4 regions of the Bradyrhizobium sp. LeoB3 genome follow, and region 3 is predicted to be linked to each of the others. Evidence: riboswitches for the same ligand, from Rfam matches in the RefSeq annotation. Region 3 holds a riboswitch; each other region holds the start of a gene.
The links. A riboswitch is a leader RNA that binds a small molecule or an ion and turns the genes downstream of it on or off. The one in region 3 is predicted to bind cobalamin.
Positions count from the first base shown of each region.

Region 1: linked by a shared signal. The riboswitch ahead of ACZXDY_RS10220 (ribonucleoside-diphosphate reductase subunit alpha) and the one ahead of ACZXDY_RS01490 (DUF1636 domain-containing protein) in region 3 are both predicted to bind cobalamin.
Region 2: linked by a shared signal. The riboswitch ahead of ACZXDY_RS00575 (TonB-dependent receptor) and the one ahead of ACZXDY_RS01490 (DUF1636 domain-containing protein) in region 3 are both predicted to bind cobalamin.
Region 4: linked by a shared signal. The riboswitch ahead of ACZXDY_RS34100 (TonB-dependent receptor) and the one ahead of ACZXDY_RS01490 (DUF1636 domain-containing protein) in region 3 are both predicted to bind cobalamin.

Region 1 covers NZ_JBVBEF010000010.1:16,475-22,099, reverse strand. Annotated here, with positions in the region: gene ACZXDY_RS10225 (ribonucleotide-diphosphate reductase subunit beta) at 1-687, opposite strand, end outside; gene ACZXDY_RS10220 (ribonucleoside-diphosphate reductase subunit alpha) at 711-3,587, opposite strand; cobalamin riboswitch at 3,703-3,921, opposite strand; cobalamin riboswitch at 4,054-4,254, shown strand; gene metE (5-methyltetrahydropteroyltriglutamate--homocysteine S-methyltransferase) at 4,362-5,625, shown strand, end outside.
Region 2 covers NZ_JBVBEF010000001.1:147,312-152,936, forward strand. Annotated here, with positions in the region: gene ACZXDY_RS00575 (TonB-dependent receptor) at 1-2,040, opposite strand, end outside; cobalamin riboswitch at 2,156-2,356, opposite strand; gene ACZXDY_RS00580 (hypothetical protein) at 2,383-3,201, opposite strand; gene ACZXDY_RS00585 (CoA transferase subunit A) at 3,198-4,106, opposite strand; gene ACZXDY_RS00590 (ABC transporter permease) at 4,103-5,116, opposite strand; gene ACZXDY_RS00595 (sugar ABC transporter substrate-binding protein) at 5,169-5,625, opposite strand, start outside.
Region 3 covers NZ_JBVBEF010000001.1:334,214-339,838, reverse strand. Annotated here, with positions in the region: gene cobN (cobaltochelatase subunit CobN) at 1-331, opposite strand, end outside; gene cobW (cobalamin biosynthesis protein CobW) at 350-1,363, opposite strand; gene cobU (bifunctional adenosylcobinamide kinase/adenosylcobinamide-phosphate guanylyltransferase) at 1,377-1,901, opposite strand; gene ACZXDY_RS01490 (DUF1636 domain-containing protein) at 1,898-2,347, opposite strand; cobalamin riboswitch at 2,458-2,638, opposite strand; gene cobT (nicotinate-nucleotide--dimethylbenzimidazole phosphoribosyltransferase) at 2,713-3,768, shown strand; gene cobS (adenosylcobinamide-GDP ribazoletransferase) at 3,769-4,551, shown strand; gene ACZXDY_RS01475 (hypothetical protein) at 4,580-4,879, shown strand; gene ACZXDY_RS01470 (CbtB domain-containing protein) at 4,905-5,087, shown strand; gene ACZXDY_RS01465 (CbtA family protein) at 5,094-5,625, shown strand, end outside.
Region 4 covers NZ_JBVBEF010000079.1:986-6,610, forward strand. Annotated here, with positions in the region: gene ACZXDY_RS34100 (TonB-dependent receptor) at 1-1,633, opposite strand, end outside; cobalamin riboswitch at 1,746-1,943, opposite strand; gene ACZXDY_RS34105 (FecCD family ABC transporter permease) at 2,127-3,101, shown strand; gene ACZXDY_RS34110 (ABC transporter ATP-binding protein) at 3,098-3,871, shown strand; gene ACZXDY_RS34115 (ABC transporter substrate-binding protein) at 3,871-4,701, shown strand; gene ACZXDY_RS34120 (DUF938 domain-containing protein) at 5,062-5,625, shown strand, end outside.

The DNA.
Region 1 (5,625 bases), on a different contig from region 3:
CTGCGCGAAGCCGGTGTAGAACCACATGCCTTCGAAGATGACGTAGAAAGCGACGAGGTCGCGCAGGAACGCCTGGTCTGCTTCCGGCGTCCCGGTCCTGAAGTCGGGATCGTCGAGATGCTGCGTATGTTTCAGCGCCCACGCCGCCTTATCAGTGATCGAGGGCACCTCCCGGTACATGTTGAACAGCTCGCCCTCATCGAGCCCCAAGCTCTCGACGATGTACTGGAAGGTATGGGTGTGCACGGCCTCCTCGAACGCCTGCCGCAACAGATACTGCCGGCATTCCGGATTGGTCAGATGGCGATAGATCGCGAGCACGATGTTGTTGGCGACGAGGCTTTCGGACGCCGCGAAGAAGCCGAGATTGCGCTTGATCGCGCGCCGCTCATCTTCGGTCAGGCCGTCGCGCGACTTCCACAGCGCGATGTCGGCCTGCATCGAGACCTCCGTCGGCATCCAGTGATTGTTGCAGGCGGCGAGATATTTCTCCCACGCCCATTTGTACTTCAGCGGCAGCAATTGATTGACGTCGGCGCGGCAGTTGATCATGCGCTTGTCGTCGACCGAGACACGGCTGCCATGGCGATCGATCGCACCTAAGCCGGTCTGGTTGCCGGCTGCGGCGACGTTCATGAGGGGGACCGCGTGGCGCGCGGTCGTAGCGGGCTCTGACCAGTCGAGCATGGCGTTATTCCTTATTCCGCTGCTCACTGGCAGGCTTCACATTCGGGATTGTCGATCGAGCACGCGATGGCGCCGGACAAGTCCGGCGCGCTGGACATCGCGGGAGCTACGCTGACGGCGTTGAGCTTGCCGTCGGTGCCCTTCAGCGTCGACTTCTCGACATGGGTGGCGCTGCGCGAGCGCAGGTAATAGGTCGTCTTGAGGCCGCGCTGCCAGGCCAGGCGATACAGCGCATCGAGTTTCTTGCCGGAGGGGTTGGCGATATAGAGGTTGAGCGACTGCGACTGGTCGATCCATTTCTGCCGCCGCGCCGCCGCCTCGATCAGCCAGGCGCTGTCGATCTCGAACGCGGTCGCATAGAGCGCCTTGAGATCATCAGGGATACGGTCGATCGCACCTAAGCTGCCATCGAAATATTTGAGATCACTGACCATCACCTCGTCCCACAAGCCCCGCGCCTTGAGGTCGCGGACCAGGAAGGCGTTCACGACGGTGAAATCGCCGGACATGTTGGATTTGACATAGAGGTTCTGGTAGGCGGGCTCGATCGACTGCGCCACGCCGCAGATGTTGGAGATGGTCGCCGTCGGCGCGATCGCCATCACATTGGAGTTGCGCATGCCGACCGTCTTGACGCGCTCGCGCAGGCCGTCCCAGTCCAATGTGCGCGAGCGGTCCATCGCGACGTCGCCGCGCGCTTCCGCCAGCAGCTCGATCGAATCGATCGGCAGGATGCCCCGGCTCCACAGCGATCCCTCGAACGACGGGTAGCGACCGCGCTCGGCGGCGAGATCGACGGAAGCCGAGATCGCGTGATAAGCGATCGCCTCCATGCTGGTATCGGCGAAGGCGACAGCCGCGTCGGACGCAAGCGGGATCCGCAGCACCTGCAGCGCATCCTGGAATCCCATCAACCCGAGGCCGACCGGCCGATGCCGCAGGTTGGAGCGCCGCGCCTCGGGAATGGTGTAGAAATTGATGTCGATGACATTGTCGAGCATCCGCATCGCGGTCGCGACCGTCCGCTTCAGCCTGGCCGTATCGAGCCCGCGCTCGCCGACGTGATTGAGCAGGTTGATCGAGCCGAGATTGCAGACCGCGGTCTCCTCGTCCGAAGTGTTGAGCGTGATCTCGGTGCAGAGATTGGAGGAATGGATCACGCCGGCGTGGCGCTGCGGCGAACGCAAATTGCAGGGGTCCTTGAAGGTGATCCAGGGATGCCCGGTCTCGAACAGCATGGTCAGCATCTTGCGCCAGAGATCAACGGCACGGATGGTCTTGGATACCCGCATCTCGCCGCGCGCGGCCTTGTCTTCATAGGACGCGTAGCGCTCGGCAAAGGCCTTGCCGTAGAGATCGTGCAGATCGGGCGTCTCGTCCGGCGAGAACAGCGTCCATTCGCCGTCGGCCTCGACGCGCTGCATGAAGAGATCAGGCACCCAGTTGGCGGTATTCATGTCGTGGGTTCGGCGGCGGTCGTCGCCGGTGTTCTTGCGCAGGTCGAGGAATTCTTCGACGTCGATATGCCAGGTCTCGATATAGGCACAGACCGCGCCCTTGCGTTTTCCGCCCTGGTTGACGGCAATCGCGGTGTCGTTGGCGACTTTAAGGAACGGCACGACGCCCTGGCTCTCGCCATTGGTGCCCTTGATATGGGCGCCCAGCCCGCGCACCCGCGTCCAGTCATTGCCGAGGCCGCCGGAATACTTGGCGAGCAGCGCATTGTCCTTGATCGACTTGAAGATGCCGTCAAGATCGTCGGGAACGGTGGTGAGGAAGCAGGACGACAATTGCGGCCGCAGCGTGCCGGAATTGAAGAGCGTCGGCGTCGACGCCATGAAGTCGAAGGAGGACAGGAGATTGTAGAACTCGATCGCGCGCGCTTCCCGATCGATCTCGCGCAGTGCAAGCCCCATGGCGACGCGCATGAAGAACGCTTGCGGCAATTCAATCCGGTGGCCGCGGACATGCAGGAAATAGCGATCATAAAGCGTCTGCAGCCCTAAGAACTGGAATGCAAGATCGCGCTCCGGCTTCAGTGCCGCGGCCAGCTTGTTCAGGTCGAAGCGGCCGAGTTCGGGATCGAGCAATTCGGCCCTGATGCCGGTCTTGATATAGGCCGGAAAATATTCGCCATAGCGCACCGCCATGTCGGCCTGCGACGCCGTCGTTGGCGCGCCCTGCACGAAGGACAGCACTTCAGTGCGGAGCTTGTCGAGCAAGAGGCGCGCGCTGACATAGGCGTAGTTCGGCTCCTGCTCGACCAGCGTACGCGCCGCCATCACGCTGGCGAGCGCGAGTTCCTCCTGGCTGATGCCGTCATAGAGATTGCGCTGGATTTCCCCGACGACAGGCGCAGCGTCGACACCATCGAGCCCGGCGCAGGCCTCGCCGACGATCATCGCCAGCCGCGCATGGTTGAGCGGCACCTTGCTGCCGTCCGCGAGCGTGACGTGGACGATTGGCCCGCTCGATGCCGTTGCGGATTTAGTTGCCTGCTGTTCGGCGCGCTGCCGCGCCCGCTCCTCGCGATAGAGCACATAGGCGCGCGCCACCTTGTGATGGCCGCTGCGCATCAATGCCAGTTCAACCTGGTCCTGGATGTCCTCGATATGAAAGGTGCGGCCTTCGCTCATCCGGCGCGACAGCGCGCCGACGACTTCGGCGGTCAATTCCTCGACCGCTTCGTGCACGCGGCGCGACGCAGCCGCCGTATTCCCCTCGACCGCAAGGAAGGCCTTGGTCATCGCCACCGAGATCTTGCCGGCATCGAATTGCGACACCGTGCCATTGCGGCGGATCACCTGCATCGGCAACCGCGCTTCCGGCGCCGCGATCGATTCGGGGCGCAGGTGGATGAGAGGCGACGCGGTGGCTTCGCGATCGAGAGAGAGTGACATCTTGCAGACCCCGTGATGTTGCTGGGGCCGGATGTCGGAGGCGACGCTGCGTGATGATGCCGGCGGCGTACCGGCATGAGCCTGCAAGCGACCGCCGGGACACCCCGCCCGTGGACGTTATTTTGCTGTCGCGGCAGGTCTCCTGGCTCGCAGGTCGGCGTCACTCCCCGTCTTCCCAATGCGATGCCGCATCAGTGACGTCTAAAATCGGGAGCAACTCACTGCTTACAGTTGCGGGGGCAGCGCTAGATTCTCGCGAGAAACGCGCGATCACCAGCTTCCCTCTTAGCCACCATTCCTTGCGTCATGATGGACCGTGACAGCTACATCTGGTGCGATTTGGGGAATGCTGTCAATGGCACGTATGGGCGAAGCGCAAAAATTCCGGTCCATGCCGTTGGCGCTGTGAACAACCGGCACCACGCGCACGTGATGTCAGCCGAGTTGACGTTCGCGCGATCTTGCCGGTAAGTGATCGTGTCGTGGTTCTTCGGAGAGATCTTTTCCGGAGCTAAGAGGGAAGCCGGTGTAAAGCCGGAGCTGCCCCCGCAACTGTAAGCGGCGAGCCGCGGTCCACAATTGCCACTGAAGCCTGCAAAGCTTCGGGAAGGCCGGACCGCAGCAACGACCCGCGAGCCAGGAGACCTGCCTCGACAACATACACGTCCTCGGGCGGGGTGTCCCGGTGGTGCGGTTGCGATTCCGTGCGCACCTCGCGCGGGGAATCCAGACGTGTCACTACGGCCTTTGCCCCCAACTCATGGGGTTAAGCCAATGTCTTCCACTTCACTTGTTGTTGCGTCCCTCGGCACGCCGCGGATCGGTCCGCGCCGTGAACTGAAATTCGCGCTGGAACGCTTCTGGTCCGGCGCGTCAGACGAAAAAACGCTGATCGAAACCGGCGTCGGGCTGCGCGCGGCCAATTGGGCGCGGCAGAAGAAGCTCGGTATCACCGTGATCCCGTCGAACGATTTCTCGTTCTACGATCAGGTGCTCGACACCTGCGCAATGGTCGGCGCTATCCCGGAAAGCTACGGCTGGACCGGCGGCGCGGTGCCGCTTGCGACCTACTTCGCGATGGCGCGTGGCGCCAAGGCCGACGCGCATGACGAGGCCTGCGGACATGCCCATCACGCACACGGCGTGGCGGCGCTCGAAATGACGAAATGGTTCGACACCAACTATCACTACATGGTGCCGGAGCTTCGCAAGAACCAGTATTTTGCACTCTCATCACGCAAGCCGATCGAAGAGTATGAGGAGGCGAAGGCGCTCGGTTATCAGACCCGCCCCGTGCTGGTCGGCCCGGTCACGTTCCTGAAACTGGCCAAGTCCAAGGAACCGCATTTCGACACGCTGTCGCTGCTCGACAGGCTCCTGCCGGTCTATATCGAACTATTGCGCGAACTCGCTGCCCGCGGTGCGGAATGGGTACAGATCGACGAGCCCTGTCTCGTGCTTGATCTGGACGCCGCCGCTCAGCAAGCCCTACGGCGCGCCTATTCCGAAATCGCCAAAGCGGTGCCGGACATCAGGATCATGCTGGCGACCTATTTCGGCGGGCTCGGCGGCAATCGTACGGTCGCGTTTGATCTTCCGGTCGCCGGCCTCCATCTCGATCTCGTGCGCGCGCCCCAGCAGCTCGGCGATCTCATCGACGTTCCGAAAGAACGGGTGCTGTCGCTCGGCGTGATCGACGGCCGTAACGTCTGGCGCGCGGATCTGAGCCGGATCCTCGATCAGCTTGGGCCCGTCGTCGCAAAGCTCGGCAAGGAGCGCATTCAGATCGCGCCATCCTGCTCGCTGCTTCATGTACCCATTGATCTCGCCCTGGAAACCAAGCTCGATCCCGAGGTGAAGACCTGGCTTTCATTCTCGGTGCAGAAGCTCGAAGAGCTTGCCGCGCTGGGCGCGGCGCTTGGAAGTGGCCGGGCCCATGCGTCCGAAGCGATCCGAGCGTCCGATGCCGCCGCGGCCGCGCGCAAGACCTCACCGCGGATTCACGATGCCAAGGTTGCCCGGCGTCTCGCCGCCATCG
Region 2 (5,625 bases), 190 kb from region 3:
CGGCGCGAAGTCCCAGGTCAGCCACACGTTCGATACCTGCTGCGGCACATTCGTCGGAACGTTGCCGGCGTAGCTGACGAGTTTGCCGCCCACCACCTGGCTGAAGTTGTCGTACCGGGCCCGCAGCACCGCGAGATTGGCATCGACGCGCCAACCATCATTCAGTGCCAGGCCGATCGATGCTTCGATCCCGCGCGACGATTGCTGGCCGACTTGCAGCGCCAGGCCGGCGGGATTGTTGGGATCCGGGACCAGCAGGTTGTTCTTGACGATTTCGTAACCTGCCAGCGTCCATTCACCACGGCCGCCCCAGAATGATTGCTTGACCCCGACCTCGGTTTGCTTGCCCGTGGCAAGCTGGAAGGTTTTCTGCGTGGCCGACAGCGAGATGAGATTGGTGACGGGATCAACGGCTGTCGCATATTGTCCGTAAAAGGCGAGGTTCGAGACGGGCGTGTAGACCACGCCGGTTCGCCAGCTCGTACCCGACAGCGAGATATCGAAATTATTCGCTGGTGTCCTGTAATCGGTGCGGTCGACATCCGGCCGGTCGAACCTGATGCCGCTTACAACGGACAACTGATCGGTTAGCGACAGCCGGTCCTCGGCAAACAACGCATATTGATTGACGATCGCATTGTAGCCGGGCGTGGTTCGCGTCGTGGAGGTCGCAAAAGACCCCATGTCGCCGGCATAGGGGCTAACCGAAGATGCGCCGCCATAGGGCGAATTGTTGGTGTGGGTAAAATCGATCCGGTTGACGTCGAAGCCCGCAACGAACTCGTTGGCGAAGCCCAGCAGATGACCACGAAACGTTGCGTCCATCCGGTTACCGACCTGCGCCTGGTCGTGGAAGATCTCGATGTAGCTGGTTCGGTCGATCAACCGTGTTGCAGGATTCCAACTATAGTTCTCGACATCACGCCAATGCCGACGGCTGGTCAGGTAGTAGAGTGTGTTCTGGACCTTGACTCCGCCCGTCACGTCCCACTCGGTCTTGAACTGGCTCCAGTTATCCTGATAGCGGATCGCGCTGTCGAGGACGTTGTAGTTCTTGAACCGCAACGTGTCGTCGATCCCGCCGTTGATCAGCGGTGTGCCGAAATAGCGCGAGGGGCTTCGATTGCCGTAGTCGTTCGAGAGTGTGAAAGCGAGGTTTTCGGCGGCCTGGACCCGCACTGCGGCGGAGACCGCAACATTCGACGTCTCGTCGCGATCAACCCAGCCGTTCGACATGTTGCCGATGGCATTGACGCGATAGGATACGTTCGGATTGATCGGGCCGCCGCTATCCACCGCAATGCGTCGCGTCGTATTGGTGTCGAGCGATATCTCGGCATCGTTGTAGGGCGTCGTGACCGGTTTCTTGGGGATCACATTGACGATCCCACCAATCGCGCCTTCCCCGTACAGAACGGAGGCCGGCCCGCGCATGACCTCGATGCGATCCGCCGACCACGTATCGAATGGAAAGGTCACGGTTCCTGCGCCAACATAGAGGCGAGTGCCATCATACAGCGTCATCACCGAATTGCTTCCGGTGAAGCCGCGCGTGCTCAACGAGAGGCCGCCATTGCCCGGCGCCGGGCTCGCGGTAAAGCCCACTGCGTTCTGGGTGACCGCGTCCGTGACATTATGCTGGCCGCGTTCTGCGATGGTCTGCGACGTAATCGTTTCGACGCTGGCGGGCGTCTGCAGCGGGGTGAGATTGAGGCGGCTGCCACTCGCGTTCTGCTTGTTCAGGTTTAGCGTCGGAGATGGCGTGTCGGACGTTGCGGTCGAGGGCGTAGTGCTTCGCGCCGCCGGGCTCCGGCTCGACTGAGACTGCGCAGGTCGCGCCGCGGAAGTTGAACGCTGATGATTGAGACGCTTTGCCGCAGGCTTTTGCGGCTGGATAACGCTCACTGGAGGCAAGACATGGGACGTCTCAGGCTGCTGGGCCTTTGCCGAAGAAGATTCGAGCAGGAGAACCGGCAGGAAGTATCTGAAAGCGAGCCGCGCAGCATCACGCTGCCTTGCGATAGTAACGATAGAGAGCACGAGCAGACCTCGGTATGACGTCAGTGGCACGTCACCGCAAACGAGGTCTCGCTCGAACGTGCCTATGGCACGCCGGACGAAAACAATGTCTGTACTCCCCGACCGACATTCTTGCGTGTGACCACGGCTGACGGCAGGTCTCCTGGCTTGCGGGTCCCAACCCTTCGTCGCCTTCCCAGGACCGAGGCTCCCAGTGGCGCATGACGAAAGATTCGCCGCTCACAGTTGCGGGGGCAGCCGCGGCATAGAGGAGAAAGTCCCCGCACCGCGTTCCCTTTTGATCCCCGTTAGGGGAACCGTCGGTCGCGATCTAGGAGATTGTCTGAGCCGAAGTCAATCCTGTCACAGAGTAGGCATCAGGACACCGCGCGCATCCACGTCGCGGCGAAGGATATGCAGCTCTTCCGCCGTGGGCGCCTCGGTTTCGGGCACCGACGAAAGGTCGCCGAGGTCGAATCCGGTGGCATCCTGCAGCTCATGCCGGTTGACGCCACGATGGATCGAGCGGACCTTCATGCGCCCGGCTTCGCGGTCGAAGTCGAACAGACATTTGGGGGTAACGACCATGCAGGGGCCGCCCCAGTCGAGGCCGAGCTTCCTGCGTCCTTCGATCCCTCCCGGATAGCCGACGCCGGAGACGTAATCGACCTTCTCGACGAAGTTGCGCCGGTCATGGTGCGGCATCATCACATATTCGCGCCGGAACAGCGTCATATGCTCGGGCTGCAGGATCGGGCCGACGAGGCGAACCTTGGGCCGGTCGTGCGGACCGACGCAAACACTGTTGATGTTGCCGACGCGGTCCACCTGTACCGCGCTGCTGAATCCAAAGCTCACATCGCCGCGTTTGAGCACGAACTGGCCGGGATAGTCGACCATCTGGGACTCGCAGGGCAGGTCGCGCAGCATCGCGCTGTGCTCGGAGTCGGGCAGCCGGTCGATCTCGCTGAAGTCCGGGTTATGATAGCAGCCAGCGAGCAGGATGGTCAGGTTCGGTGCGTGCATGCGCTTGGCGAGCTCCATGGCCGCAAGCGGGATGCCGGTCCCGAACAGGGCCGCCGCGGCCCCCGTGAGGAGACCGGTGAAGCCGACCTCGGCATCGGCAAAGCTGCGGGCCAGTGCGACGGCGAGCGTTTCGTTGAGCGTGGCGGGCGCGGTCATGCAAGGCTCCCGAGGTCGGCGAGACGGGAAAGCTGGGCGGCGCCGAGCTTGTCCAGATAAGCGAAGTGGTCCACCGGCCGGCGGACCCAATCATCAAGGTAAGCGGCGAAGGTGCCGTCGTTTGCAGAGGCCGCCACATAGGCATCGAGATGGGTATCATCGGCTAGGTAGCGCCCCAGCGTCGGCGTCGGATGCGATCCCCACGGCACCTCGACCACGGCGCTGATCCGATAGGAGGGCAGCTCGACGAAACGGGCGTGCCGCTTGATGAAGGATTTTGCTACGATCTTTTCCGCGGTGACGATGACATGCTCGCACGAGCGGGCCATCAGCACGTCGCCGCTCTGCGGCAGCAGCCGCCGCGCCGGCGTTACGATGTTGCCCTGCTCGTCGGCCGCGATAGCGTGGATCACCACCACATCGGGATTTGCTGCCGGGAAAGCGTGCAGCCTGCGGCCGGTGATGGGACAGGGGAATTCCTTGATCTCGTCGTTGTAGGTGACGACATCGTTGCCGCCCAGAAACTTGGCGGGCCAGAAGTCGAAGCCGTCCTGGTTGGCTCGGAAGCGGTCCCAGCAGGCCATCTCGGGATAGTCGACGACCTTGAGGCGTCCGCCTTCCACGGCGCGCCGATAATTGCGTGCCAGGCCGTGCTTCTCCAGCCCCACGTAAGATGTTTCGACCTTCTTCAAGCAGCCGGCGCCTGCCAGCATATCGACATCGAAGGAGTGGGCGGATCCGATGATCGTCAGGTCGCGCCGGCCCTGGCGGACTAGCTCGCGCACGAAGGCCATTGGTTTCTGATAGACGGCGAAGCCGCCGAGAGCGAGCCGGCAACCGTCGCCAACGCGTCCCGCGGCTTCCGGCAGGGTGATCAACTTCGAGGCAAGTGGAGCTTTGCTCATGCAAATCCGTCCGCACGTGTGCGCTGCCGGCGGAGCATGCTCCACCAGACGGCGAGGATGATGACGAGGCCCTGGGCGATCAGGAACACGATGGGGTCGATACCGGCGAGGACCATGCCGTTGCGCAGCACGGCGACGAACATGACGCCGAGCACGGTGCCGACGAGGCGACCATATCCGCCGTTCAGGCTGGTTCCGCCGACGATGACCGCGGCGATCACGTCGAGTTCGATATGCTCGCCGACGGTGGCGCTGCCCGAGTTCAGCCGCGACACGAGCATGATGCCGCCGATCGCCGCGAGCACCTGGACAATGATGAACACGGCAATGCGGATGGCGCGCACGGGCACGCCGTAGCGCGACGCCGTGATCGGGTTGCCGCCGACGGCATAGAGGTGCCGCCCGAAGCGCAGTTGCGAGAGCAGCAGCCAGCCAAGTCCGATCGTGCCGGCCGTGAGAACGACCGGTGTAGGCAGGCCGAGAACGGAGCCATACCATAGACCATCGAGCGCCTTCGGCATCGGCCCGATGGTGAGGCCGTCGCTAATGTAGAACGCGACGCCGCGCAGCGCCGACAGCAGCCCCAGCGTCGTGATGAAGGACGGGATCGCCCAGATCACGCGCAGCGCGCCGATGAAGGCTCCGATGAGGACCGCAATGCCGACTGCGAGCGCGCTTGCGGTGACGAGCGACCAGCCGAGCTTCACGACCAGGAGCGACATCACGGTTCCGGCAAGGCCAACGGTTGCTCCCACTGACAGGTCGATCTCACCTGCGATGATCACCATCGTCATTCCGACCGCGATCATCGCGACGACCGAAGTCTGCGTGAGGAGCGTTGCGAAGTTAGCGACGGTCAGGAAATTCGAAGCCGTCGCCGAGAAGTAGATGATGAGTGCCGCCAACGCGATGCCGACGCCGATCTCGGCGCGCCAGGAGGCCAGGGCCGCCTTTAGTCGCGCCGGACTGATGCCTTCGCGAGGTTGGGCGAGCGTGCTGTTCATGGACATGAGTTCTCGCAGGAAGATTGTGAGGGGCTTCTAAGGAGCTCCGTGCCTCGCCTCAGTTGGACAAGGAGCGCACGAGGTCCAGATATTCTTTCACGGGTTGCTGATCGCTCTTGGTGTAGAGCTTCACCGGCACGTTGACGTAGCGCGGCTGATTTTCGCCGCGCTTTGCCTTCGCCGCGGTTTCGACGGTCAGATAGCCGATGCGGTAAGGCTGCTGGTCGGCGATCGCCTCCACCGCACTCGACGGATCGAGCAGCATCTGGGCGAGATCCTGGCTCATGTCGATACCGTACAGCTTGGTCTGCGTGTTGGCCCGGCGCGCTGCGGCTGCCGCTCCGGCGAGCGTGCCGGCGTTGGAGGCCCAGATGGCCGTGGTGTCGGGCTTGCGACGCAGGATGTTCTCCAGGCCGTTGGCGCCCTCCTCGGGCGTGGCGCCGCTGACCTCGGCGACAGTCTCGTACTTCAGGCCCTCGAGAGCGGACAGGAAGCCCTGACGCCGGGGCTGCATG
Region 3 (5,625 bases):
ACAACGTCCCGCGCTGGATCGCATCGCGCCGAAGGCTTTCGACACCGTGCGGCCAATAGCTTTCGCCGCCGAGCATCCGAAGAACGACGATCTTGGCTTCGCTGAGCGTACGTTCGACATAGAGATCGACAGAGGCGGGATGACCAAGAGCCAGCAGATTGGTCAGACGGACACTCGGGAAGTCCGCAGGCAATGCCGCATGCGCAGCGCCGAAGGCCGCGAGATCACTGTCCGCGGCAGACAATATCACGATGTTGGCGGTTTCCTGGCCGAGGTCGCGAGCGACATCTCCGTCGTCGATGCTGCCACCACTGTCGAGTTTCAGATGCATTGATCGCCCTTCGAAAGGCTATCCCGCAAGCGCCCGACGTGCGGCATCGGCGTCATATCCTTTCAGGCCGATCACGACAAGATGCTCGGCGTGCCTGGCGTCGGGCCGGGCGAACGCCAGCTCAACGCGGCTGCCGACCGCCTGCACCACGATCGGCGCAGGCTTCTCGGAGATGCGTGCATGGCCCTTGACGCGCAGCACCCCCGCAAGAGTCAGGACATCGCTGACCCGCGCGCGCATCGCCTCGACGCTCTCGGCCGCCGCAGGCCTTACGACGATACTGTCGAAATCGTCGTGATCGTGCTCCTCTTCCTCTCCGTGATGCCCGGCCCGCGCAGCGAGGTCGTTCTCGGCATCGGCTTTCATCCCGATGAGGACATCGGGCGCAAGCGCTCCATGGGAGCGTACGACACGGACACCTTGCCTCAATTGTGCACTAAGCCGGTCTTCGATGCCGCTGAGCACATCCGGCGACACCAGATCGCTCTTGGAAAGGACCACGAGGTCGGCACAGGCGAGCTGATCCTCAAACACTTCCTCGATCGGGTCGTCGTGATCGATTTCCTCGTCCGCGGCGCGCTGGGCCGCGACCGCATGTTCGTCGAGCACGACGCGTCCCTCTGATAGCGCCAACGCGTCGACGACCGTCACCACGCCATCGACGGTTGCGCGCGTGCGGATCGCAGGCCACGCGAACGCTTTCAAGAGTGGCTGCGGCAGCGCGAGGCCTGAGGTCTCGATCACGATCGCGTCCAGCGGCTCGTCGCGTGTCAGGAGCTTGTCCATCGTCGGAATGAAATCGTCGGCGACCGTGCAGCAGATGCAGCCATTGGTCAGCTCGACGATGTCGCCGGGCGCACAGGCCTTGGCCGCGCATTCCTCGACAAGACCGCCGTCGAAACCGGCATCTCCGAACTCGTTGACGATGACGGCGATGCGGCGGCCGTCGGCTTGCGTCAGAAGCGAGCGCAACAGTGTCGTCTTGCCGGCACCGAGAAAACCGGTGAGCACGGTGACTGGAACACGGGACATATTTCAGGACTCCTTAAGAGGAACGTTTGAGCCACAGCGGAAGGCCGGCCGCGACGAACACGACGTTGGCAACGCTTGAGGCGACCATCTGATTGAGACGGCCCTGCGCATCGCGGAAATCGCGGCCGAGCCTGGTTTCGGGCACGATGCCGAGACCGACCTCGTTCGACACCAGGACAACAGGGTTTGCGGCGACGCCTAGAAATTCCGCGAGCCGGTTCGCCTCGACATCAAGGTCACGCCCGGCGAGCATCAGGTTGGAGAGCCAGAGTGTTAGGCAATCGACCAGGACCGCGCAGCCGGGTCGCGATACCTGCGTCAGGACATCGATGAGCGCCAACGGCTCCTCCACGGTCGTCCAATCCGAACCGCGCCTGCTGCGATGATGCGCGATCCTGTCCTGCATCTCCCCATCGCCTGCGGTAGCTGTTGCCAGATACACGCGAGCAAGGCCGCTTTCGGCAATCATTCGCTCGGCAAAAGCCGATTTGCCCGAGCGTGCGCCGCCCAGTACCAGCGTGGTCGAGAGATCAGTCATTTCGGAGCGCTGCCATCTTCGGGCGACCAGCGAACGGGCGGCAGCCGCGCCACCATCCCCTTGCGCAGGATCTCGGCGCGCTCGCGCCACGGCACCAGGCCGTACGTCGATTTGCGATAGGAATCGACGAAAGACGCGACGGCACCAGCGCCCTCGGGCTCGAGATCGCCGAAGAGGAAGGTGTAACCATCCGAGCTCGAAACCGCGACCGTGGTCGGCCGCTTGCACACGCTCAAGCACTGCACGCGCCGGACCTGAACGGCCGCGTCGCGTTTGCCTGTAGCGACCCGGATCGCGTCGAACATGGCGGGCCCGGCCAACACGCCCTCGGAGGTCTTGCAGGTGACGCATACGCTCACGACGACGGGACCGCCGGGCGCAGTCGGCGGCAAATATTCGCCCGGGCGAGAATCAGTATCTTGCTGATCGACGTCGTTGCGATCCATCACGATGCTCAAGTCAGGGCCATGACGGCCGCGAGCTTTGTTGGATCGCGTTCGACGGTGGAAGACCATCGAACTCATTCCGTCCGGTGCACCCCGCCCGACGAACCTCCAAAGCACAATGCGCGATGGCAGGTCTCCTGGCTCGCGGGTCGTCGCCTTTCGCCGCCTTCCCGGTCATCCCAGTGGCCTCGGCTTTGGCTCGCCGCTTACAGTTGCGGGGGCAGCGTCGGCATTGCACCGACTTCCCTTTTTCACCTTCCCGAAGGAAGGACCATCGCCGCCACGCTAGCTGTCCCCGCGACGGCGGTCAACCGCAGTTGACCCGCCCGTCTGCTTCGGTCACTTAAGGCGCGCACGAGGAGCCCATGACCTTCCAAATCCCATCCGACTGGCAAATTCCCGCAATCGCTCCGCTCGATCAGACGCTTGCCACAACGATGCGCGCGCGAATCGACGGCAAAGCCAAGCCGCCGGGCTCACTGGGACGAATCGAAGACCTGGCGCTGCAGCTTGGCATGATCGCCTATCCATCTGCTGCAACGCTGCAAAAGGCCGTTCTGCTCGTTTTCGCTGGTGATCACGGATTGACGGAAGAAGGCGTTTCGCAATATCCGTCCGCCGTCACGGCCGCGATGGTGAGGACTTATCTCGCAGGCCGAGCCAGCGCCAACGCCTTTGCGGCCGCGTCAGATGTCGGGATCCGCGTCGTGGATGCCGGCGTCGCCAGCGAGCTGCCTTCCCATCCCGATCTCCTCAGCATCAAGATTCGGACCGGCACCGCGAATTCTGCGCGTGAGGCAGCGATGTCGGCCCAGGACGCGCACAGGGCGCTCGCGGCCGGCTTTGCCATAGCTTCCAGTGAAATCGATGATGGCGCCGACATCATCGCGCTCGGCGAGATGGGAATAGGCAACACCGCATCTTCCGCGCTCCTGGTGCATCGGCTGGCGCCCGCTCCCCTGGATGACTGCATCGGCGTCGGCGCAGGCCAGGACGAGCCGGGCATGGCCCGGAAGCGCGCTGCCATCCACAAGGCAGCCAATCGCAGCGATGCGACCGCGCCGTTCGAGGTGCTCAGGGAATTCGGCGGCCTCGAGATCGCGATGATGGTAGGCGCAGCGCTTGGCGCAGCGGCGCATCACCGGCCGGTCCTCATCGACGGCTTCATTTCGTCCGCTGCCGCCCTCGTCGCCGTCAGGCTGGCGCCGGCGACGCGTGACTATTGCGTCTTCGCGCATAGGTCGGCCGAGAAAGGTCACGACATCGTATTGGCGGCACTTCAGGCACAGCCGTTGCTCGCTCTCGACATGAGACTTGGCGAGGGCACCGGCGCGCTACTGGCGGTCCCGCTGGTGCGCGCCGCGTCCCGCCTGCTGACCGACGTCGCCGACCTCAGCGAAGTGCTGGAAGGAAGGATCTAGATGAGCCTGGATCGTCTTCGCGACGCGGTCCGATTCCTCACCATCATTCCTGTCGGCGCTTCGAACGATGCGCCTGATTCCGAGTGGCTGGTCCGCTCGGCGCAGTTTTTCCCGTTGGTCGGTGCAATCGTCGGCTTCGTTTCGGCGGCGGCTCTTCTGCTGACCTCGCTCGTATTAGGACCAGTGATCGCAGCGCTCATGGCGGTGTTGGCAAGCGTCCTTCTCACCAGTGGGTTCCACGAGGATGGCCTGGCTGACACCGCTGATGGCTTTGGCGGCGGCTGGACGGTCGAACAACGTCTCACCATCATGAAGGACAGCCGGATCGGAACCTATGGCACGCTCGCGCTGATCTTCGCGGTCGCATTGCGTGTCGCGGCGGTCGCCGAGATGCCGCCGTGGATTGGTGCGGCGGCGCTGATTGCGAGCGCAGCCGGCGGCCGCGCCGTGGGCTTGCCGATCATTGGCTGGATGAAATATGCGGGCAACACCTCCGCGATGAAGGTGGCCTATACGCCCTCTCCGCTCCGGGCAGGCGAAATCGGTTTCGCGACGATCGTCGTGCTGCTCGCGCTGGCACCGCTCGCCGCGACCTCCGGCACGCATGCCCCGATCGCGCTTATTGGCGGCATCGCTTGCGGCGTCGCATTGGCAGTTGCGGTCACGCTGTGGTCGCGACGATCGATCGGCGGCTATACCGGCGACGTACTCGGGGCCATCGAGCAGGTGTTCGAGGTCGGCTTCCTGCTCGGCGTTGCTGCCGTCATCCGGTCGGCCATGTGATCTGCGCCTATGTTCGAGTGAATCGTCGATGTCTGACGAAGGCGAACCGATCTGGCGCAGCGACATCGATTCATTGGCATTCCGTCCCTCCGGACACATGGGCATATGCGTCATGCACCGGCGCGCATTCCGGACGCTGCTGGGCTGCATGCCTTCGTCACAGCAGTGCATCGATTTCTACCTGATACACCGGGATTCGTTCGAAGCGGCGGCCCACGCCAAACTGGCCGCGAGAAGCATCCGGGAAACGGACAACTTTCATCTCACCAGCCGCGACGTCCGTCGCCAGCTGAAAAATTCGGTCGCATCTGATGATGCCGTGGGCTAGAATGACTTGCCGAACGAGGATCATCATGCAGCAGACGCAATCAGCCAATTTTACCACCGTTGCCACCGGAACGAATGTCATCGTTCAGGCCGTTCTGGCGATGGCTCTTGGTTTGTTCGTCGTCGGCATGGTCGGCTTTTCGCACATCAGCGCCGTCCATAACGCCGCCCACGACGTGCGCCATGCCAACGCTTTCCCCTGTCACTGACGACAGATGCACGTCTTCAGATCGATCGTGTTTGCGGCATCGCTTGCCGGATTGATCGTCGGCGCGCTGATATCGGTGGTTCAGTTCTTCGGAACGGTGCCGCTGATCCAGAAGAGCGAGGTCTTCGAGAAGGCTGCGGCCGATGCACACCATAAGGCTTCCCACGCCGGCAGCGCTGAAGCAGACCATCATCACGATGCGGAATGGGAGCCCGAGGAGGGCTTCCAGCGCAGCGCCCTCACCGTCGCCGCCAACGTCCTTACCGCGATCGGCTTCGGCCTCCTGCTCACCGGCATCTATGCGCTTCGGCAACGACCGGTCCATTGGCGCGAAGGTCTGTTTTGGGGCCTTGCCGGGTTCGCCGTTTTTGTCGCGGCGCCCGGTCTTGGCCTCCCTCCGGAGTTGCCGGGCCTGCCGGTCGCCGATCTCACCGCGCGGCAAATCTGGTGGATCGCAACCGCCGCTCTGACAGCATCAGCGCTCTACCTCCTGATCCTGCGCTCGGAGCCGTGGGCTGCGGTCCTCGGGGTCATACTCA
Region 4 (5,625 bases), on a different contig from region 3:
CATCGAACGCGGGTCCGGTGGACGTGCGCTCGTCGACATCGGGCGTGCGAAACGCGTGCGCGGCGCGGGCGAACACCGAGAACATTTCGGTGAAGCGATGCTCGACGCCGACATGCAGCGCGTAATTGGTCTCGCTCTGGTCGAGCGGCGTCGCCTGCGCGTCGAAGGCGAACGGCGCGTTCGGATCGTAGCGATCGCGCGCGCTGAGCCAGGTGTTCTGCACCCGCGCGCCATAGGAGAAATCGGTGGTGGGCAAGAGGCCGACCGTGTGCTGCCAATAGCCGGCGAGCGACTGCTGCGACAGGTCGTAGGTATGGATCGGCGGCACGCCCCGGAACGCGCCGCGCTGCTGGTGGAACGTTGCATCGTAATAGTCGATGCCGGTCAGGATCGACGAGGGAATCCCGAAGATCGAATTGTTGATGCTCAGCCGCGGCGTGATCGACCAGGTCTGCAACGCGGCGTCATTGTAGGTGGATGCCGCGCTGATGAATGGCGAGGTGCCGAAGAACGCGCCTTGCGTGTCCTTCTGGCGGTAGCCGCCATCGACGATTAGGTCGACACCGTTCAGGAGCGTCTTGGTGAAGCCCGCCGTCGCGCTCGCGCCCTGCTGGTTGCCATAGTCGAACGGCGTGGCGGCGCCCTTGCGATCGGTGACGAGCTGATTGACGCCGATCGAAGGATCGACCAGCCTGCCGCCGGGAAAGCCCAGCTTCTGGTCGTCGCCGGTCACCGTCAGGAAGGCTTTCAGGTCCGGCGTCGTGTAGTTGAGATTGCCGACGCCGTTGCGCTGGTCGAGCGCATTGTTCACGCGGTAGCCGTCGGACTTGATGCCGTTGCCGTAAAACGACGCCGACCATGGTCCCGAATTCATCGCGGTCGAGATCGCGGCCATGCGCTGGTTGAAGGAGCCATAGCCGGCTTCGCCGCGGATCGAGACCGGCGGGCCGCCGACACCGGTCTTGGTGACGATGTTGATCACGCCGCCTATCGCATTGTCGCCGTAGAGCACGGCGCCGCTGTTGCCGCGGGTGATCTCGATGCGCTCGATCGAATCGAGTGGGATGGTCGACAGATCCACCTGCGCCATGTCGATGTCGTTGAGCCGTCGCCCGTTGAGCAGGAACAGCGTGTTGGCGGTGGCGAACGCGCCGAAGCCGCGCAGGTCGACCGAGGTCTTGGCGCCGTTCACGCCGCCATAGAGCGATTGAAGCTGTACGCCGGGCGCCTGCGCGATGATCTCGGCCAGAACCTGGGTCGGCGAATGCGCGATGTCGTCGGCGGTGATCACGGTCGAGGACGTCCCGACAATGCCGGCAAATTGCGGGCCGCCGCCACCGCCACCGGATGAAGCTCCGCCAGCGGCGGCGCCGCCAGCGCCCGCGCCGCCGGCCGGCTGCGCGCTGGTCGGCACCTGGCCCGGCGCGGGACGCCGGGGGCCTGGAGTGCCGTCGGAAGCGGGCTTGGCACGGGTGCGGTTGTGGTCGCCGGGCGCCCTGACCTCGACCGGCGGCAATTCCTCAGAGGGCGCTTCCTGCGCCTGCGCGGCGGAAACATACAAAGCGGGCGCCAGCATGCTCGACGCGAGCAGCAGCGCGCGGCGTTGCTTGGTGGCTGTGGTAGCAGAGAACATCGGCGAGACCTCGGTATGACGTCAGTGGCACGTCACAGCGAACCAAGGCTCACCATCGCGTTTCGCGCTTCAGGTGAAGCAAATGCCTGTACTCCCCGACCGACATCGTCGCGTGTGACCACGTATGACGGCAGGTCTCCTGGCTCGCGGGTCGTTACCCTTCGTCGCCTTCCCAGGACCGAGACTCCCAGTGGCATATGACGAAGGATTCACCGCATACAGTTGCGGGGGCAGCCGCGGCTTTACGGGAAGTTTCCCGGTACCGCATTCCCTTTTGATCCCGATAGGAACCGTCGGGGGCCATCTAGGATTTCGGCGGCACGTGAGTCAATCCCGGCGAAACTGCGGCTCCCTGGCTCCCATACGCTTTTTTGTTCCGGTGTCGCTTGTCTGCCACCGAATTCGCTGCAAGAAGCAGGGCGCGATGAGTGCACATGATTTCACGATAGCGGCGGGTCTCGCCGCGCGGCGGCGGTTGGGGGCGACCGTTGCAATGATCGCGTTGGTTGCCTTGCTGATGCTGATTTCGCTCGGCACCGGCCCGGTGCGGCTGTCGCCGCTGACGGTGATCGAGGCGCTGTTCGGTGGCGGCAGCGATGTCACGCAGGTGATCGTGCGCGAGATTCGCCTGCCGCGCACCATCCTGGCATTCGCGATCGGCGCTATCCTTGGGCTGTCAGGCGCGGCGCTGCAAGGCCTGTTGCGCAATCCCTTAGCCTCGCCCTCGCTGTTCGGCGCGCCGCAATCGGCGGCGTTCGGCGCGGTGCTGGTCATCGCGCTGGGGCTGGCCGATGTCCGCTCCTATGCGCTGCCGGTCGCCGCCATCATCGCCGCATTCGGCTCGGTCTTCGTGCTGCTCGCGATTGCCGGCCGCAATGCGGGCCTCTTGATCCTGATCCTCGCCGGGCTTGCGATCTCGAGCCTTGCGGGCGCTGCGACGGCGCTGGTGATGAACCTCGCGAGCAATCCATTCCTGGCGCTCGAGATCGCGTTCTGGCTGCTCGGCTCGCTGGAGGATCGCAGCTTCCAGCATGTCGCGCTGGCGCTGCCGTTCATCGTGGCAGGTAGCGCCATCCTGCTGTCGCAGGCCAGCGCCTTCCGCGCGCTCACGCTTGGCGAAGAGACCGCGCAAAGCCTCGGCGTCGATGTCGTCCGCCTGCGGCTGTTCGTGATCACGGGTGTTGCGCTCGGCGTCGGTGGCGCGGTGGCGGTCACCGGCACCATCGGCTTCATCGGCCTGGTCGCGCCGCATCTGATGCGGCCCGTCATCGGCCACGATCCGGCGCGGCTGTTGGTGCCGAGCGCGCTTGCCGGTTCGGCGCTGTTGCTTGCGGCCGACATCGCGGTGCGCATCATCCCGTCGACCTCGGACATCAAGGTGGGCGTGTTGACCTCGATCATCGGCGTGCCGTTCTTCCTCTATCTCATCATGCGCGAACGCCGCGCGCTCGGTGGAGGCGTCGCATGACGGCGCTTGTCGCAGAACATCTCGATGTCGCGCTCGCCGGCCGCCGCGTGCTCAGCGACGTGTCGCTGCAACTCGCCTCAGGTCATCTCGTCGCGCTGGTCGGTCCGAACGGCGCCGGCAAAACCACGCTCTTGCGCGCGCTCGCCGGTCTCATCCCCTCCGACGGCATCATCAAGGTGGGTGGCGAGGCGCTCGCCGCGCTGCCGCTGCGCGAACGTGCCAAACGCTTCGGCTATCTTCCGCAAGGGCACCTGGTGCACTGGCCGCTGCCGGCGCGCGACATCGTCGCGCTCGGCCGCTATCCGCATGGCGCGACCGATCCGGCGCGGCTGTCCCCGCGCGACGCTGAGGCGGTGGTGCGGGCGATGCAGGCGGCCGATGTCATGGAGTTCGCGGAGCGGCGTGTCACCGAGCTTTCCGGCGGCGAGCGCAGCCGCGTTGCGCTGGCGCGCGTGTTCGCGGTGGAGGCGCCGATCATCCTGGCGGACGAGCCGACCGCCTCGCTCGATCCGCGCCACCAGATCGACGTCATGAAGGGTTTGCGTGCCGCAGCCGACAAGGGCGTGCTGGTGATCGTGGTGACGCACGACCTCGGCCTTGCCGCGCGCTTTGCCGACCATGCGCTGGTGCTGGCGCAGGGCCGCCTCGCATCGCAAGGCGCGCCGGCGGATGCGTTGTCGGAAGCGGTCATGGCCGATGTGTTCCGCGTCAGCGCCTTCCGCGCCGAGCATCAGCGCGAGACGGTGATCGTGCCCTGGGCGGAGATCTGATGGGCCGGCTCGCTGCATGCCTTGCAGCGTTCGTCTTGTCCACCACTGTCGCGCATGCGGCGAGCCCGCCGCGGATCGTCTCGATGAATGTCTGCAGCGATCAATTGCTGCTCTCGCTCGCCGATCCCCAGCAGATCCTGGGCCTCAGCCGCTACTCCCGCGAGGCCTGGCAATCCTTTGCCGCCGATCAGGCGCGCCGTTTCCCGATCCTTTCCGGCGGCGCGGAGGACGTGCTGGTGCTCAAGCCCGACATCGTCGTCGCCAGCCTGTTCGACAAGCGCGCAACGCGCGAGCTTCTGAAGGCCAACGGCCTTCACCTCGTCGAGTTCAGCGTGCCGCGCACGCTGGACGAGGTGAAGGACCAGATCCGCGAGATGGGCGAGATCGTGCAGCATCCGGACCGCGCAAAGGTCGCGATTGCAAGATTAGATGCCGCGATCGCCCGAGCGCGCCAGGCCGCGACCGGCAAGCACTATCGCGTGCTGCCGCTGGCGCGCCGCGGCTGGGTGTCCGGCAGCGACAGCCTGGTCTCGTCGCTTCTGACCGAAGCCGGCCTGCTCAATCCCGCCGGCGACCTAGGCGTCGCTGCCGGCGGTTACGCCTCGCTGGAGGCGATCGTGCAACTGAGGCCGGATTTCATCCTGGTGTCGGAGGCCGGCGACCGCGCCGAAGACAACGGCCGCGCCTTCCTGCTGCATCCGGCGCTTGAGCACTTCTATCCGCCTGCGAGGCGCATCGTGCTCCCCGAACGTCTCACCGTCTGCGGCGGCGTGATGCTCGCCGATGCGCTGGATGTGCTGACGAAGGAATTGCAACGCGTGGCACGATAGCTCCATCCCCTCGTCGGTGCGAAGCGGCACCGCACCCTGCGGTAGCTTAACGAGCGAGCGATCCATCTCTCAGCTCGTCATTCCGGGGCTCGCGAAGCGAGAACTATGATGTGCAATTGCACATCAGAGAATCCATTTCTCCGCGGGCGCATGCGGCGCGATGGATTCCGGGCCTGCGCCTGGCGGCGCATCCCGGAATGACGAGCGGAGAAATGGGTACGCTCGCCCCGAATTACGCGTCGGGCTACGGACGTAACCATTATGACAGAGCCGCGGTCAAATCGCGCATTGCGACGACGCGCACGGAATAGCAGGATCGCTACGGTGTTGCGCTTTGTGCGACCGGAACAGGAGAACACCATGCCAGAGTTTGTGGTCGAATTCGGCAAAGACGGCGGGCGGGTCGAGGCCGACGGCCGGCTCGATGCGGCGGCCTTTCATCGCAACCATCAGCCGATCTGGGCGGTGCTGGAGAAATTCCTCGCAGGGCGTTCCGGCGACGTGCTGGAGGCCGGCAGCGGCACCGGCCAGCATGTCGTGTATTTCGCTGGACAGACCCCCGATATCACCTGGTGGCCGAGCGATCTCAACGACGCCCATCTGAAGAGCATCGCGGCCTGGCGCGCGTTCGCCGCCCTTCCGAATATCCGTCCGCCGCTGCGGATCGATCTCTCCGATCCGGCCTGGCCCGGTGCTGCGCCTGAGGGCGGCGAGCTGCCAAAGCTGCTCGCGGTGTTCTGCGCCAATGTGATCCACATCGCGCCTTGGTCCGTCACCGAGGGCCTGTTCGAAGGCGCCGCACGCCGCCTGCGCGACGACGGCCGGCTGTTCCTCTACGGCCCCTTCAAGCGCGACGGCAAGCACACCGCGCTCAGCAATGCCGTGTTCGACACGTCCTTGCGCAACCAGGATCCCGACTGGGGC